DNA from 3 places in the Kitasatospora sp. NBC_01266 genome. Region 3 is predicted to be linked to each of the others. Evidence: riboswitches for the same ligand, from Rfam matches in the RefSeq annotation. Region 3 holds a riboswitch; each other region holds the start of a gene.

Region 1 (5,307 bases), 1.5 Mb from region 3:
GGTGGCTGCGCCGCACCGGGGCCGAGCTGGTCAACGCGCACGCCCCGGTCCCCGGCCTCGGCGACCTCGGTGTCGTGCTGGCCGGCCGGCGACCCAGCGTCCTGACCTACCACGCCGGCTCGATGCACAAGGGTGAGCCCGGCACCGGCGCGGCCGACCGGCTGATCGGCTGGTACGAGCGGCGGCTGCTGCCCCGGGTCTTCCGGCGCGCCACCAGGCTGGTCGCGGTCTCCCCGGTCTCGCTGGCGGCCGGCCGGCCGCACGCGGTGCAGATCACCCCCGGCGTGGACACCCGCCGGTTCACCCCCGGCGCCCCCGCCTCGACCAGAGCGCCGGTGGTGCTCTACGCCGGTCGGCTGGACCGCTCCTCGGCCTGGAAGGGCGTGGACGTACTGCTGCACGCCTTCGCCCGGCTCAACGATGTCCCCGACGCCCGGCTGCGGCTGGTCGGCGGCGGCGACGCGCTGCCCGACCTGCTTGCGCTGGCCCAGCGGCTGGGCATCGCCGACCGGGTCACCGCCGAGGGCGAGCTGACCGGGGCGGCGCTGGTGGCGGCGATGCGCGAGGCGGCCGTGCTGGCGCTGCCGTCCCGGACCGAGGCGGAGTCCTTCGGGATGGCCCTGGTGGAGGCGATGGCCTGCGGCACTCCGGTGGTCGGCTCGGCGGTCGGCGGCATCCCGCATGTGGTGACCGACCGTCACGACGGTCTGCTGGTACCGGCGGGCGACCCGGTCGCGCTGGCCGGCGCCGTGCGCGAGCTGCTGACCGACCACGCGCTCGCCGACCGGCTCGGCGCGGCCGGGCGGCGGCGCGCCGAGGAGCGCTACGACTGGGACGGGCTGACCGGCCGCTACCTGGAGCTGTTCCGGGCCCTGCTTCAGCCGCCCTGCGGCGGGCCCGAGGAGCCCTGCTCGTAGGCACCGATCGCGTCCTTCCAAGCCTCCAGGGCCGGCTTGGGGGTGCCGTCGAAGCGGCGCAGGCCGTAGAACAGCGAGCGCTGCTGCTTCTGCGACGGCTGCCCGGTGTCCTGGTCGGTGAACCAGAAGACGGCTGCCACATGGGGGTTGGCGGCGGCGGCCCGAACGGTGTCGGCGGCGATGGTGGCCTGGTACTGCTCGGTCACATGGGTGTTCTGCGGCGTGATGACGGTGCCGTCGGTCACCGTGCCGGGCCCGTTGGTGGCGGCGCCGGTCTCGGTGATCCAGATCGGCAGGTCCGGCGTGCCGTAACTGGTCAGGATCGCCACCAGGTTGCCCGGGGCGCTGCTGATGTCCTCCATCGCGGTGCCGAACGAGGTCTTGGCGCTCGGCAGGTACGGGTAGGTGTACGGGTGGTAGCTGATCGCGTCCACCATCTTGTTGGCGCCCAGCTTGCAGACCGCGGTGAGGAAGTCGCCCTGCGAGACGTAGCCGGCGTCCTGGCCGGTGCTCACCGCCGCCAGGCCGCCGAGCAGGATGTAGGCCTTGGGGTCCGCGGCACGCAGCGCCTTGCTGGTGTCGCCGAGCAGTTGAGTGTAGGCGGCCGGGTCGGGGGCCGGTGCCCAGAACGGGATGTTCGGCTCGTTCCACACCTCCCAGGTGTGCACGCCCTGCGGGGCGTACCGCTTGGCGGCGGCCGCGGCGAAGGCGGCGAACAGGTTCGGGTCGGCCGGCGGGCAGGCGTCGTCCGAGGCGCAGCTCGCCTTGCGGGCCCACGGCGGGGTGTAGCCGATGGTGGGCAGCACCTCCAGGCCGCGGGCCTTGGCGGCGCTGAGGACCCGGTCGAACCGCTGCCACTCGTAGGTCTTCGGGCTGTCCGGCTGGATGTCGTCCCAGGACAGGTCGACCCGGATCCACTTGGAGCCGGTGTCCACGGCGTCACCCAGGCCGGTCGCCAGGTCCTGGTCGTTCTTCCAGGTGAGGGTGTCCCCGTAGGAGATGCCGATCCGCAGCGGCTTGCCCGGGTCCGCCGGCGCCTGGCTCGGCACGGGCGACCCGCCGGCCGTGACGGCTCCGGGGCCCGGCTTGGCGGCGGCCCCGGCCGAGGGCGAAGCGGTGGTGACGGTGCCGGCGAGGACGGTCGCGACCGCCGATACGATGAACGCCACCAACGCCGCCCGTAGGCGCTGCCTTCTCCCCGTGTCCCTCACCATGCGGCACAGCCTAGGCCAGCGTTCTGAGACCGCCGCGTGGCGGGGCGACCCCCGTCCCGCGGAGCCGCGACCGGTCGCCGACGCGGCGTCAGGCGACCTTCCGGCACCGACCGCCTTACTGCCCGCTGTGTGCGCGACACTACACATGACACTACATATGGGGTGCCTCGAAGGGGCCACCACTACATGTATGCTCACTCTCGCTGTCGACGCAGGGGAACCCGGTGCGAATCCGGGACTGCCCCGCAGCGGTGAGCGGGCCCGCCCCCGGGTGGCCCGCCAGTCCGAGTACCTGCCGACGGTGTGCCGCCCGGCCTCCCCGCAGAGGCCTTTCACGCACCGCAGTACCGTCCGGCCTCGCGGGCAGGCCAGGGTGACGACGCGCGCGCCGCAACGATTCGGCGTGCCCATCTCCCCTGCCCGGCGCGCACAGGCCACGGACGCCTCCCAGCCCGCCGCCGCCCCAGGAGAGAGCGCCTTGACCGTCGCTGCCTCAGTTGCTTCCCTGCCCTCACAGGGACACGCCGACGCCGCCCAGACCGACCCCGGTACTGCGCTGCTCCGGCTGCTCACCGACCGAAGCGCCGACCTCCCCCAGGTGGACCCCGGCCACGTCGCCGCCGCCGCGCTGCGCGGCCGCCATGCCGGCTCGGACTTCGCCGAGCTTCGCGGGTTGGCCGTGGACGCCGCCGCTTCGATGATCGCCGAGGACCCCCAGTACTCGAAGCTGGCCGCCCGGCTGCTCGCCCAGGAGATCGCCGACGAGGCGAACGGCCAGGGCGCCACCTCGTTCACCGCCTCGATCGCCGTCGGCCACGCCGAGGGCCTGATCGGCGACACCACCGCCGCCTTCGTGGCCAAGCACGCCGCGGCGCTGAACGCGCTGATCGACGAGCAGGGCGACGACCGCTTCGAGTACTTCGGCCTGCGCACCGTGCAGTCCCGCTACCTGCTGCGTCACCCGATCACCCGCAAGGTGGTGGAGCGCCCGCAGCACTTCCTGCTCCGGGTCGCCTGCGGCCTGGCGGTGGGCGACAGCGAGCAGTCGGTGGCCGAGGTCGCCGAGCTCTACCGGCTGATGAGCCGCCTGGAGTACCTGACCAGCTCGCCCACCCTGTTCAACTCCGGTACCCGGCACCCGCAGATGTCCAGCTGCTACCTGCTGGACTCGCCGCTGGACAACCTGGACTCGATCTACTCCCGGTACGCCCAGATCGCCCGGCTCTCCAAGCACGCCGGCGGCATCGGCCTGTCCTACACCCGGATCCGCTCGCGCGGCAGCCTGATCCGCGGCACCAACGGCAAGTCCAACGGCATCGTGCCGTTCCTGCGCACCCTGGACTCCTCGGTCGCCGCGGTCAACCAGGGCGGCCGCCGCAAGGGCGCGGCCTGCGTCTACCTGGAGACCTGGCACGCGGACATCGAGGAGTTCCTCGAACTGCGCGACAACACCGGCGAAGAGGCCCGCCGCACCCACAACCTCAACCTGGCGCACTGGATCCCGGACGAGTTCATGCGCCGGGTCAACGCCAACGCCGACTGGTCGCTCTTCTCGCCGGCCGACGTGCCCGAGCTGGTCGACCTGTGGGGCGAGGAGTTCGACGAGGCCTACCGCAAGGCCGAGTTGGCCGGCAAGGCGGTCCGCACCATCCCGGCGCAGACCCTGTACGCCCGGATGATGCGCACCCTGGCGCAGACCGGCAACGGCTGGATGACCTTCAAGGACGCCGCCAACCGCGCCGCCAACCAGACCGCGCTGCCCGGCCGCACGGTGCACTCCTCCAACCTGTGCACCGAGATCCTGGAGGTCACCGACGACTCCGAGACCGCGGTCTGCAACCTGGGCTCGGTCAACCTCGGTGCCCACGTGGCCGCCGGCGCCACCGCCGCCGACCTGGTGAACGCCATGGACTGGGCCCGGCTGGACGCCACCGTGCGCACCGCCGTGACCTTCCTGGACCGGGTGGTGGACATCAACTTCTACCCGACCACCGAGGCCGCCACCTCCAACTCCCGCTGGCGGCCGGTGGGCCTGGGCGTGATGGGCCTGCAGGACGTCTTCTTCCGGCTCGGCCTGGACTTCGACTCCGCCGAGGCCAAGCGGCTCTCCACGCTGATCGCCGAGCGGATCATGCTGACCGCCTACGAGCGCTCCAGCGAGCTGGCCGAGCAGTTCGGGCAGCACCCGGCCTACGCCGAGACCCGCGCCGCCCGCGGCCAGCTGCACATCGACCACTTCGCCGACGCCACCCCGCAGTGGACCGAGCGCTGGACGGCGCTGCGCGGCACGATCGCCCGCACCGGCCTGCGCAACTCGCTGCTGCTGGCGATCGCACCGACCGCGACCATCGCCTCGATCGCCGGCGTCTACGAGTGCATCGAGCCGCAGGTCTCCAACCTGTTCAAGCGCGAGACCCTCTCCGGCGAGTTCCTCCAGGTCAACCCGTACCTGGTGCGCGAGCTGAAGGAGCTGGGCGTCTGGGACCAGCAGACCCGGGACGCGCTGCGCGACGCCAACGGCTCGGTGCAGGAGCTCTCCTGGCTGCCGGCCGAGCTGCGCTCGCGCTACCGCACCGCCTGGGAGCTGCCGCAGCGCGCGCTGATCGACCTGGCCGCCGCCCGTCAGCCGTACCTGGACCAGAGCCAGTCGCTCAACCTCTTCATGGCCGCGCCCACCATCGGCAAGCTCAGCTCGATGTACGCCTACGCCTGGAAGGTCGGTCTGAAGACCACCTACTACCTGCGCTCGCGCCCGGCCACCCGGATCGCCCAGGCCGCCTCCGGCGCCGCCCGTCCGGCGGTCACTGTCCCCTCCCCCACCATGACCGCTGAGGAGCAGGCCGCCGCCATCGCCTGCTCCCTGGAGAACCCCGAGTCCTGCGAGGCCTGCCAGTGAGCTCCGCCCCCCTTGACCAGTCCGAGGGCCGCCAGAAGATGCTGCTCGACCCGGGCTTCGAGCTGACCCTGCGTCCGATGCGCTACCCGTCGTTCTACGACCGCTACCGCGACGCGATCAAGAACACCTGGACCGTGGAGGAGGTGGACCTGCACTCCGACGTCGCCGACCTCGCCAAGCTGAGCGAGGGCGAGCGGCACATGATCGGCCGTCTGGTCGCCTTCTTCGCCACCGGTGACTCGATCGTCGCCAACAACGTGGTGCTGAGCCTCTACAAGCA
Region 2 (5,307 bases), 640 kb from region 3:
GGGTAGACGGGTCACCGTCGCGCCGGTACCCGTGGTCGGCGGGAGCGGGGCATCACGGTCGCGCGGATTCCGAGACGTCACGCCGTGCAGTCTTCCCCGTGTACGGGGCTTCTGTCACATCGAGTTCGGCGCGTCTTCGGCGAATTGGGGTGGCCAAGGTGACCGACTCGGGGCAAGAACGGCCAAACCGGGCCCAGCGGAGGCCCGGTGACCTGTGCACGACATTAGTGGGGGCCACGGACCGTGGTCAAGAGGTGACCGAAAGCGCCCTACCGGGGCGGGTTCAGAGCAGCGGGGTGAGGAAGCGGCGCAGCGCCTCCTCGTAGCCGCGCGGGTCGGCGTTCCACAGCGCCGCGTGCCCGGCGTCGGGGATGCCGCGCAGGCTCACCAGGTCCGGGCGGAGGTCGGCCAGCCGGCGGGCGGCGGCGAACGGGGCCACCGTGTCCTGGGGGCTGTGCAGCAGCAGGGTCGGGACGTCCAGCTCGGCGCCGTCCGCGAGCCGGGCGAAGTCGGCCGGGTCCACGCCGGTGCGGCCCTCGGCGGCCAGCGAGCCCAGCCGCCCGGCCAGCGCGCCCGGCAGCCCGGCCCGCGCCGCGACCCCGCGCACCGAGGCCGACCAGTCGAGCACCGGCGAGTCCAGGATCAGCCCGGCCAACTGGTCGCGGTAGTGCGACTCGGCGGCGGTGCGCAGCACGGTGGCGGCGCCGACCGACCAGCCGTAGAGCACGATCCGCCCGGCGCCGGCCTCCTTGGCGAACCGGATCGCCGCCTCGACGTCGTGCCACTCGGTCTCGCCGAAGTGCCCGATCCCGTCCGGCGAGGGCGGCGCGCCCTGGTCGCCCCGGTAGCTGACCACCAGCGCGGGCAGGTTGAGCCGGCGCAGCACCGGGAGCGCCGGCAGCGCCTGGCGGCGGTCGGCCAGCCGCCCGTGCACCGCGATCACCCAGGTGCCGCGCACCGCCGGGACGTACCAGGCGGGCAGCGCGCCGAGTTCGCCGTCGACCAGCACGTCCATGTAGTCCAGGCCGCAGGCCGAGCCCGGGTCGCCGCGCAGCACCCGGGGGCTCAGCTCGACCTCGGTGCCCGCCGTCAGCGGGCCGCCGGCGGTCAGCTCCAGGCGGCGGGTGACGGTCTGCTGGCCGGTGCGCAGGACCTCGCCGACCACCGCGTGGCCGCCGGGCCAGTCCAGCGCGTAGCGGCCGCGCCGGGCGGCGGCCACGGTCCGGGTCAGGGTGACCTCCCGGGTGTCGACCTCGTGCACCCGCAGCACGGGCTCGCCCCTGAGCTCACCGTCCTCGGCGGGGTCGGGGCGCAGGCTCAGGTCGGAGACCCGGCGCCCGATCAGCAGGGCGGCCAGGCCCGCTCCGGCGGCGACGGCGGTGGCTGCGGCGACGGCGGTTCCCCAACGCATGGCTCTCCCTGGAGTGGTGGCGGCGCTGACACGGCCTTTCCAGTCCACCGCGAGCCGTGCGGCGCGGCCACCGCAACGCCGCCGTCCGGGCTCGGCGGAAGCGGCAGGGGAGCCGACCGGGCCGGGCTGCTCAGACCGGCAGGGGAGCCGACCGGGCCGGGCTGCTCAGACCGGCAGGCCGCCGGTGTCCCGGCCGGCCAGCAGGCTCCAGAACCGGTCGACCGGCGCCTGCTCGGGCTCCGGTGGGCGCGGTCCCGGCTCGGCCGCGGGCGCGGCACCCCAGCTGCCCGCGCCCCAGTGCGAGGGCACCTGGTACTCGCCGCACAGCCCCGCCAGCACCGTGCCCAGGGTCTGCCGGGGCACCGGGACCAGCGCGCCGATCGCCGCCAGCTGGGCCCGCCAGCGCCCGTCCACGCACTGGCGCAGCCGCTGCTCCAGCTCGGGGCCGGCGCCCCGGACCCGGACCAGGTCGCGCAGGGTCAGCCCGAGCACCTCGGCCAGCGCGGCGCTGCACTCCTCGTCCCAGCTCCAGCGCCCGGTCGACTCGGCGTCGGTGTAGCTGCGCAGGCCCACCCCGATCCGGTTCGCGGCCTGCTCCCGGGACAGCTCGCGGGCCACCCGGAAGTCGCGCAGCGTGCCGGGCGCCGCGCCCATCAGCTGGTCCGCCGGACACCACAGCACCCGGGCCAGCGCGATCAGTTCCGTCTCGTCGGGGCGCAGTTCGCCGCTCTCCCAGCCGGTCACATGGGTGGGCAGCAGGCGCACGCCGTGCGCGGCCAGCGCCTTGGTCACCTGCTCGGCGGTCAGGCCGAGGGCCTCGCGGTGCGCGCGAGCGGCCTGCGGGGAGAACGGGACCGGGGTGGGGGCCGGTGGCCGGCTTCTTCGCATGCGCCGACGCTAGGGGCGGGACGGGCGCGGCCGCAGCCGCCGAACGCACGAAGTCGGGTGGTGGGCCGCCGAGGGCCGTTGGCGATCCACCTGGTTGACTCCCCCTTGACAGGCGTGATGGGATCCTCGGGCCAAACGGAGGCAAGGAGAGGAAGCCGGTGCGAATCCGGCGCGGTCCCGCCACTGTCACCGGGGAGCACGCCCGACGTACGGTCACGGCGGCCCGCCACAGGGTTGTTGGAAGGCCCGGGTGTGTGTCAGCCACCCGGGAGCCAGGAGACTCTCGCCGCCGGTACGTCGATCCAGGGCGCGGACCCTGAGTGAGGACACACGACACATGGCGGGGGTTTTCCACCGCGCGCTTCCGTACGCCCTGGGCGCCGTGGCCGGCTACGCGGCCGACGCCCGGTTCGGCGACCCTCGGCGCGGCCACCCGGTGGCCGCCTTCGGCCGCGCGGCCACCTTGCTCGAACGCGCGCTCTGGCGCGACCACCGGGGCGCCGGGGCGCTGCACACCGCCCTGTGCGTGGGTGCGGTGGCGGGCGGCGCGGCGGTGCTGGGCCGGGCGCTGCACCCGGACCGCCGGGACGGCGCGGCGCTCACCGCCGCCGCCACCTGGACCGTGCTCGGCGGCAGCTCGCTCACCCGCGAGGCGCGCACCATCGGCGCCGCGCTGACGGCCGGTGACCTGGCCGCCGCCCGGCGGCGCCTGCCGCACCTGTGCGGTCGCGACCCGAGCGCGCTGGACGAGCAGCAGATCGCCCGCGCCGTGGTCGAGTCGGTGGCCGAGAACACCGCCGACGCCGTGGTCAACGCCCTGGTCTGGGGCGCGCTCGCGGGCGCGCCGGGCCTGCTCGGCTTTCGCGCCGTCAACACGCTGGACGCGATGGTCGGCCACAAGTCGCCGAAGTACCGCCGGTTCGGCTGGGCGGCGGCCCGCCTGGACGACGTGGCCGGCTGGCCCGGCGCCCGGCTGACCGCGCTGCTCACGGTGGCGGCGGCCGAGCGGCCGAGCACCGCCTGGCGCGTCTGGCGGCGCGACGGCGGCGCGCACCCGAGCCCGAACGCCGGGCAGGCCGAGTCGGCCTTCGCGGGCGCGCTCGGCGTGCGGCTGGGCGGGACGCTGCGCTACGGCACCCGCGAAGAGCACCGCCCGGTGCTGGGCGCCGAGCTGCGCCCGGTGGCGGCGGCGGACATCGAACGGGCCTGCCGGCTGTCGCGCCGGGTCGGGCTGCTGGCGTTGGGGACCACGGTGGCACTGCGCGCCGCGGTACTGCGGAGGGGACGGATATGAGCAACGCGCTGCTGGTGGCGGGCACCACCTCGGACGCCGGGAAGAGCGTGGTGACCGCCGGGATCTGCCGCTGGCTGGTCCGCCGGGGCGTCAAGGTGGCCCCGTTCAAGGCGCAGAACATGTCGCTCAACTCGATGGTCACCCTGGACGGCGCGGAGATCGGCCGGGCCCAGGTGATGCAGGCGCAGGCGGCCCGGGTGGAGCCGGAGGCCGCGATGAACCCGGTGCTGCTCAAGCCCGGTGCGGACGGCCGCAGCCAGGTGGTGCTGCTGGGCCGGGCGGTCGCGGAGGTCGGCGCGCTGGACTACCGCGAGCGCAAGCCCTACCTGCTGGAGCGCTCGCTGGAGTGCCTGGCCGACCTGCGCCGCCGGTTCGACGTGGTGATCTGCGAGGGGGCCGGCTCGCCCGCCGAGATCAACCTGCGTGATCGCGACATCGCCAACATGGGCCTGGCGCGGGCCGCCGAGCTGCCGGTGGTGGTGGTCGGCGACATCGACCGCGGCGGGGTCTTCGCCGCGATGTTCGGCACCCTGGCCCTGCTCTCGCCCGAGGACCAGCGGCTGGTGGCGGGCTGGCTGGTGAACAAGTTCCGGGGCGACGCGCGGCTGCTCGGGCCCGGCCTGGACATGCTGCACGAGCTGACCGGGCGTCCGGTGCTCGGCACCCTGCCGATGCTGCCCGGCCTGTGGCTGGACGCCGAGGACTCGCTGGACCTGGGTGCGGTGGTGGACCGCTGCTCGGCGGGGCCGTTCGGCGCCGACGTGCTGCGGGTGGCCGTGCTGCGGCTGCCCCGGCTCTCCAACTTCACCGACCTGGACGCGCTGGCCCAGGAGCCCGGGGTGCTGGTCCGCTGGGCCACCCGGCCCGAGGAGCTGGCCGACGCCGACCTGGTGGTGCTGCCCGGCACCCGGGCGACCGTCGCCGACCTGGCCTGGCTGCGCGAGCGCGGTCTGGAGCAGCCGCTGCGCGAGCGGGCGGCGGCCGGGCGCCCGGTGCTCGGGATCTGCGGCGGCTACCAGATGCTGGGGCGGCGGATCGTGGACGCCGTCGAGTCCGGCGCGGGCGCGGTGGCCGGGCTCGGGCTGCTGCCCACCTCGGTGGAGTTCGGGCGCGAGAAGGTGCTCGGCCGACCGGTCGGCGAGGCCTACGGCGAGCGGGTCGTGGGCTACGAGATCCACCACGGGGTGGTGGCCGTGGAGGGCGGCAATGCCTTCCTCGACGGCTGCCGCGAGGGCGCGGTCTGGGGCACCACCTGGCACGGGGCGCTGGAGAACGACGGCTTCCGCCGGGCGTTCCTGCGCGAGGTGGCGGCGGTGGCGGGGCGGGCCTTCGTCCCGGCGCCCGACACCTCGTTCGCCGCCGCCCGCGAGGAGCGGCTGGACCGGCTCGGGGACCTGATCGAGGAGCACGCCGACACGGACGCGCTGTGGCGGCTGATCGAGGGCGGGGTGGACGGCGGGCTGCCGTTCGTGCCGCCGGGAGCGCCTGCGGCGCGCGCTATGGAGGAGAGCCTGTGAGTGACGTCCGATACCCGTTCACCGCGATCGTCGGGATGGCGGACCTGCGGCTCGGTCTGCTGCTCAACGCGGTCTCGCCGGCCGTCGGCGGGGTGCTGGTGCGCGGCGAGAAGGGCACCGCGAAGTCGACCATGGTGCGCGCGCTGGCCGGGCTGCTGCCCTCGATCACGGTGGTCGAGGGGTGCCGGTTCGCCTGC
Region 3 (5,307 bases):
GCTCCCGCCCCGGCTTCCGGCTCGGCTCCCGCCGACGAAGCCGTACCCGCCGCCTCGCTCCGGCGCGATCGGCGCTTCTTACGCTTCTGGACCGGCCAGTCGATATCCCAGTTCGGCGACCGGATCTCGGAGTTGGCGCTACCGCTGATCGCCGTCGGTGCGCTGCGGGTCTCCGCCGCCCAGGTGTCGCTGCTGACCGCGCTGATCTGGGCGCCGAATCTGCTGGCGATCTTCTTCGGTGCCTGGGTCGACCACCAGCGGCGCAAGCGCCGACTGATGGTCATCGCCGACCTGGTCAGAGCCGCCACCCTCAGCACGCTCCCGATCGCCTGCTGGGCAGGGAAAGTGACGCTCAGTCAGCTCTATCTGGTGGCCGTGGTCACCGGCGCGGCGGCGGTGCTGTTCAACAGCGCGTACTCGCCGTTCTTCGCCCACCTGGTACCGCGCTCCGCCTATCTGGAGGCGAACAGCAAGCTCAGCACCAGCCGGTCCGCCTCCTACATCGCGGGCCCGGCGATCGGCGGCGCTCTGGTGCAGGCGCTGACCGCACCGGTCGCCGTGCTGGTGGACGCGTTCTCCTTCCTGGGCTCGGCGTTGCTGGTCGGCCGCATCCCGCTCGACGAACCCCGGCTCCCGGTGGCGCAGCAGGCCGAGCTGTCGATGCTCACCCGCGCCCGGCAGGGGCTGGCCTTCGTGGTGCGGCACCCGGTGCTGCGCGCCAGCCTGGGCTGCTGCAGCACCGTCAACTTCTTCACCTTCATGGCCAACGCGCTGATCGTGCTGTTCGCCAGCCGCGGCCTGGGCCTGTCCGCCGGCAGCATCGGCCTGGCCTTCGGGGTCGGCGCGATCGGCGGTCTGCTCGGCGCGATGCTCGCCCCGCGGCTCGGCCGCCGGCTGGGCATCGGGCGCACCGTCGCGCTGGGCGCGGTGCTCTTCCCCGCGCCGCTGGCCATCATGGCGATGGCGGGCGGTCCGCTCTGGAGCCGGGCCGGCGCGCTCGCCGTGACCGAGTTCCTCAGCAGCCTCGGCGTGATGCTCTTCGACGTGAACCTCAACTCGCTGCAGGCCGCCGTCATCCCGGACGGCATGCGCAGCCGGGTCTCGGGTGCCTTCAGCACCGTCAACTACGGCATCCGCCCGGTCGGCGCCCTGGTCGGCGGCCTGCTCGGCACCGTGCTCGGCCTGCGCGAGACCCTGCTGCTGGCAGCCCTGGGGGGCTCGCTGTCGCTGCTCTGGCTGCTGGCCTCACCGATTCCGCGGATCCGGTCACTGGAGTCGATCGCCGCGACGGGCGCCGCCGCCGGCCCGATTCCGCAGCAGGCGCCTTAAGCAGCAGGCGCCTTAAGCGGACGCCCAGGGCGGCAGGCCCACCGAGAAGCCAAAGAAACCCTTGACATCCGCATATCCCAAAGTACTCTTTGGGATATGCGGATCAGCGACCCCCAGGCGATCCGGGCCCTGGCCCACCCGCTTCGCCTCGACCTGATGGAACTCCTGGCCACCACCGGGCCGGCGACGGCCGCGCAGTGCGGGCGCGTCCTCGGCGTGCCGCAGGCGAACTGCTCCTTCCATCTGCGCCAACTCGCCAAGTACGGCTATGTGGAGGAGGCCGGGCCGGGGCGCGACCGTCGCGAGCGGCAGTGGCGGGTGGCCGAGGCGCAGCCGACCGTGCGGATCGCCGAGGACGGTGACGCGGTGGTCAAGCAGCAGCTCGAACGACTGGTGGTGGAACGGGAGATGCAGGCGATCCTCGATCACCGGGCGCGCGGTGAGCAGGCGGCGCGGGACGAGGAGCGCGGCGTCCCGAAGGCCGCCGTCACCGCCGCGATCGCCGTGCTCTCCGCTGACGAGGCAGCTGAACTCGAGGCGCAGTGGCTGGCCCTGCTCCAGCCCTACCTCGCCCGGGGCACGGCGGACAGCAGCCGGCTCCGGCCCGGACGCCACCGCGTCCGGTACTTCATGGCGGCGACTCCGCTGCCGGACTTCGAAACGGGGGAGAACGAGAATGACGCGGACGACTGACGGTGGCCCGATCGACTTCGTGAGCGCGGCGCCCATCACCGGTTCCCTGGCGGTCAGTTGGATCCACGGCGCGCCCGGCAGGCGCCCGGCCGACGACCCCGCGATCCAGATCCACCACTACGACGAGCACACCGTCATCCTGCGCCAGAGCAAGTCGGTCAACTACGAGGCGCCGTTCATCTTCCTGCTGTTCGGCAACGACCGGGCCCTGCTGCTGGACACCGGCGCTACGGCCGACCCCGACCTCTTCCCGCTGCGCGCCACCGTCGACCGGCTGATCGCCGAGTGGCTCGACCGGAACCCGGCCGAGCACGACGAGGGCCGCGCGCCCTACGAGCTGGTGATCGCGCACACCCACGGGCACGGCGACCACGTGGCGGCGGACGCCCAGTTCGCCGACCGTCCCGCGACCACCGTGGTTCCCCGGGAGGTCGAGGCCGTCCGGTCCTTCTTCGGCCTCGGCGACAACTGGCCCCTGGCGAAGGCCACTTTCGACCTGGGCGGCCGAGTGCTGGAGATCCTCGCCTCACCGGGGCACCACCAGGCGGCGATCACCAGCTACGACCCGTGGACCGGGCTCCTGTTCACCGGCGACACCGTGCTGCCGGGCCGGCTCTACGTGGCCGACTCCGCCGCGTTCCTCGCCTCGATGGAGCGGCTGGTCGCGTTCGCCGGCACCCGGCCGGTCACCCACGTCCTCGGCTGCCACGTCGAGATGAACCGCCGCCCCGGCGGGGAGTACCCGATCGGCGCCGGCTACCAACCCGACGAGCGGGCCCTGGAGATGACGGTGGATCAGCTGACGGCGATCCGCGACGCGGCGGCGGCCCTGGCCGGCCGGCGCGGTGTGCACCGCTTCGACGACTTCATCCTCTACAACGAGCCGCGCAAGGCCGACATGCTCAAGCTGATGGCCCGCGGCCTGGTCCACCAACTGCTGGACAAGTTCAGGAAGTAGCGGCCGGGCCGGCCGGCTCGCGAATCGCCTCGCCGAACCGCCTCGACTCCCGCGCCCGGTTCGAGGGCGCCGCCGCGTTCGTGGACCACCGCTGTGTGCCCTTGGCTGCAAGAGCAGCGGGCCGAGCACGCCCGCCCAGCACATACCTGCACACCTGCGCAGGCTTGTGGATATTGCCGCCAGGGCCATACGGTGGTCCCGCCGTGGTGTTCGGGAAGACCGGTGCACTGTGCTTGCCACAGGAGTCCGGAGCGGCCCTCGCCACTGTGATCAGGAAGTCCGCGCACACCAGACCCACCGTCACGCGGTGGGCGGTCACTGGACGCTTCACGCGTCCGGGAAGGCCGGGAACGGCGCGGGCGCTTCACCTGTCAGCCAGGAGACCGGCCACGGCACCGCACGACGAACTGTCCACGAGGTGCTGGAGAGGCTGCCCTGAGATGACCCTGCCCAAAACCGCTTCCGCCGCCATACCCGCTTCCGCCGCCATGCCCGAAGCCGCCGCGGCGGCCGGGCCCGCCCGAGCCGCGACCGCCGCCCTGACCTGGGAGCGGCGGGACTGGATCCGTACCGGCGGCCTGCTGGCGGTGATCCTGGGCATGCACGTGGTCGCCTTCTTCGTCCTGGTCACGATGGTCGCCCCGCACCACTACACCGTCGGCAACCAGGTCTTCGGCCTCGGACTCGGCGTCACCGCGTACACCCTGGGCATGCGGCACGCCTTCGACGCCGACCACATCGCGGCGATCGACAACACCACGCGCAAGCTGATGGCGGACGGCAAGCGCCCGGTCTCGGTGGGCTTCTGGTTCGCGCTCGGCCACTCCACCATCGTGGTGGTGCTGGCGGGGTTGGTCGCGGCCGGGGCCAAGGTGGTCGGCACTCTGACCGACGACAACTCGGGTGCCCACAAGCTGCTCGGCCTGGTCTCCACCAGCGTCTCCGGCGGGTTCCTCTACCTGATCGCGGCGCTCAACCTGGTCTCGCTGGCCGGGATCCACCGGGTGTTCAAGGCGATGCGGGCGGGCCAGTTCGACGAGCACGAGCTGGAGAAGCACCTGGACAACCGCGGCTTCATGAACCGCGTGCTGGGCCGGCTGACCAGGTCGATCACCCGCCCCGGCCAGATGTACCCGATCGGGCTGCTGTTCGGCATCGGCTTCGACACCGCGACCGAGGTCACGCTGATGGTGATGGCCGGCTCGGGTGCCGCCGCCGGCCTGCCCTGGTACGCGATCCTCTGCCTGCCGCTGCTCTTCGCCTCCGGCATGAGCCTGTTCGACACCCTCGACGGCACGTTCATGAACTTCGCCTACCACTGGGCGTTCTCGAACCCGACCCGCAAGGTGTACTACAACCTCACCATCACCGGCCTGTCGATCGCCGTCGCCTTCCTGATCGGCACCATCGAGCTGGTCGGCGTGCTGCACGACCAGCTCGACCTGACCGACCCGGTGACCGGCTGGATCTCCGGTGTCGACCTGAACAACGTCGGATTCGTGATCGTCGGCCTCTTCGTGGTGGTCTGGGCCGGTGCGCTGGCGTACTGGCGGCTGGCGAAGGTGGAGCAGCGCTGGCCGTCCGGTCGATGACCGCTCGATAACCGGTCGGCTCAGCGCATTCCGGTCGGTGCGGGGTGCCGCGGCGGGATGTCGAGCCGGAACCGCAGGCGGCAGATCACCGCGTTGGTGTGCCGGCGGATCGCCCGGTCCAACAGCACACCGCGCTGGTTCTGCAGCAGCCGCTGCCAGGGGTGCGGCAGTTGCGTCTCGGGGATCAGCACCACCAACCGGTCGTGCTGCTCGGTCGCCGCCAGCTCGCGCAGGTAGTCCACGATCGGCCGGGTCAACGAGCGCGAGGCGCTGGTCAGCACGGTCAGCGGGACCTGCGGGTGCCACTGGATCCAGGCCTGCTGGATCTGCTCCGCGCTCGGCCCGTCCGTGTCCTCGGTGTGCGCCACGGAGACCGCGCGCACCTCGTCGCCCAGCGACAGCGCGGTGCCGAGCGCCTCCTGGGTCAGCCGGTTGACCGAGCCGACCGGCACGACCACCAGCGAGTGCAGCTGCTGCGGCGGCCCGGGCACCTCGCCGACGTGCAGGGCCAGTCCGATCCGCGCGTAGCTGCGGTGGATCGACTCGAAGAGCGTCACCAGCAGCGCCACCGCCAGGAAGACCAGCCAGCCGCCCTCGCGGAACTTGGCGATCAGCTCGATCGCGGTGGCCGCCGCCGTCAGCAGCGCGCCGACCCCGTTCAGCACGGCCCGGCCGTGCCAGCCCGGTCCGCGCTCCAGGCGCCAGTGCCGCACCATGCCGATCTGGGAGATGGTG

What was found. A riboswitch is a leader RNA that binds a small molecule or an ion and turns the genes downstream of it on or off. The one in region 3 is predicted to bind cobalamin.
Region 1: another riboswitch for cobalamin. It lies ahead of OG403_RS23330 (ribonucleoside-diphosphate reductase subunit alpha); the one in region 3 lies ahead of OG403_RS29260 (HoxN/HupN/NixA family nickel/cobalt transporter).
Region 2: another riboswitch for cobalamin. It lies ahead of OG403_RS26815 (cobalamin biosynthesis protein); the one in region 3 lies ahead of OG403_RS29260 (HoxN/HupN/NixA family nickel/cobalt transporter).

What each region holds. Positions count from the first base shown of each region.
Region 1 covers NZ_CP108458.1:5,331,764-5,337,070, reverse strand. Annotated here, with positions in the region: gene OG403_RS23340 (glycosyltransferase family 4 protein) at 1-917, shown strand, start outside; gene OG403_RS23335 (cellulase family glycosylhydrolase) at 878-2,086, opposite strand; cobalamin riboswitch at 2,316-2,445, shown strand; gene OG403_RS23330 (ribonucleoside-diphosphate reductase subunit alpha) at 2,637-5,027, shown strand; gene OG403_RS23325 (ribonucleotide-diphosphate reductase subunit beta) at 5,066-5,307, shown strand, end outside.
Region 2 covers NZ_CP108458.1:6,179,907-6,185,213, reverse strand. Annotated here, with positions in the region: gene OG403_RS26830 (hypothetical protein) at 1-81, opposite strand, end outside; gene OG403_RS26825 (alpha/beta hydrolase) at 284-1,411, opposite strand; gene OG403_RS26820 (helix-turn-helix domain-containing protein) at 1,577-2,299, opposite strand; cobalamin riboswitch at 2,448-2,582, shown strand; gene OG403_RS26815 (cobalamin biosynthesis protein) at 2,637-3,593, shown strand; gene OG403_RS26810 (cobyric acid synthase) at 3,590-5,110, shown strand; gene OG403_RS26805 (putative cobaltochelatase) at 5,146-5,307, shown strand, end outside.
Region 3 covers NZ_CP108458.1:6,815,283-6,820,589, forward strand. Annotated here, with positions in the region: gene OG403_RS29245 (MFS transporter) at 1-1,329, shown strand, start outside; gene OG403_RS29250 (helix-turn-helix domain-containing protein) at 1,426-2,022, shown strand; gene OG403_RS29255 (MBL fold metallo-hydrolase) at 2,006-2,980, shown strand; cobalamin riboswitch at 3,168-3,386, shown strand; gene OG403_RS29260 (HoxN/HupN/NixA family nickel/cobalt transporter) at 3,421-4,572, shown strand; gene OG403_RS29265 (APC family permease) at 4,593-5,307, opposite strand, start outside.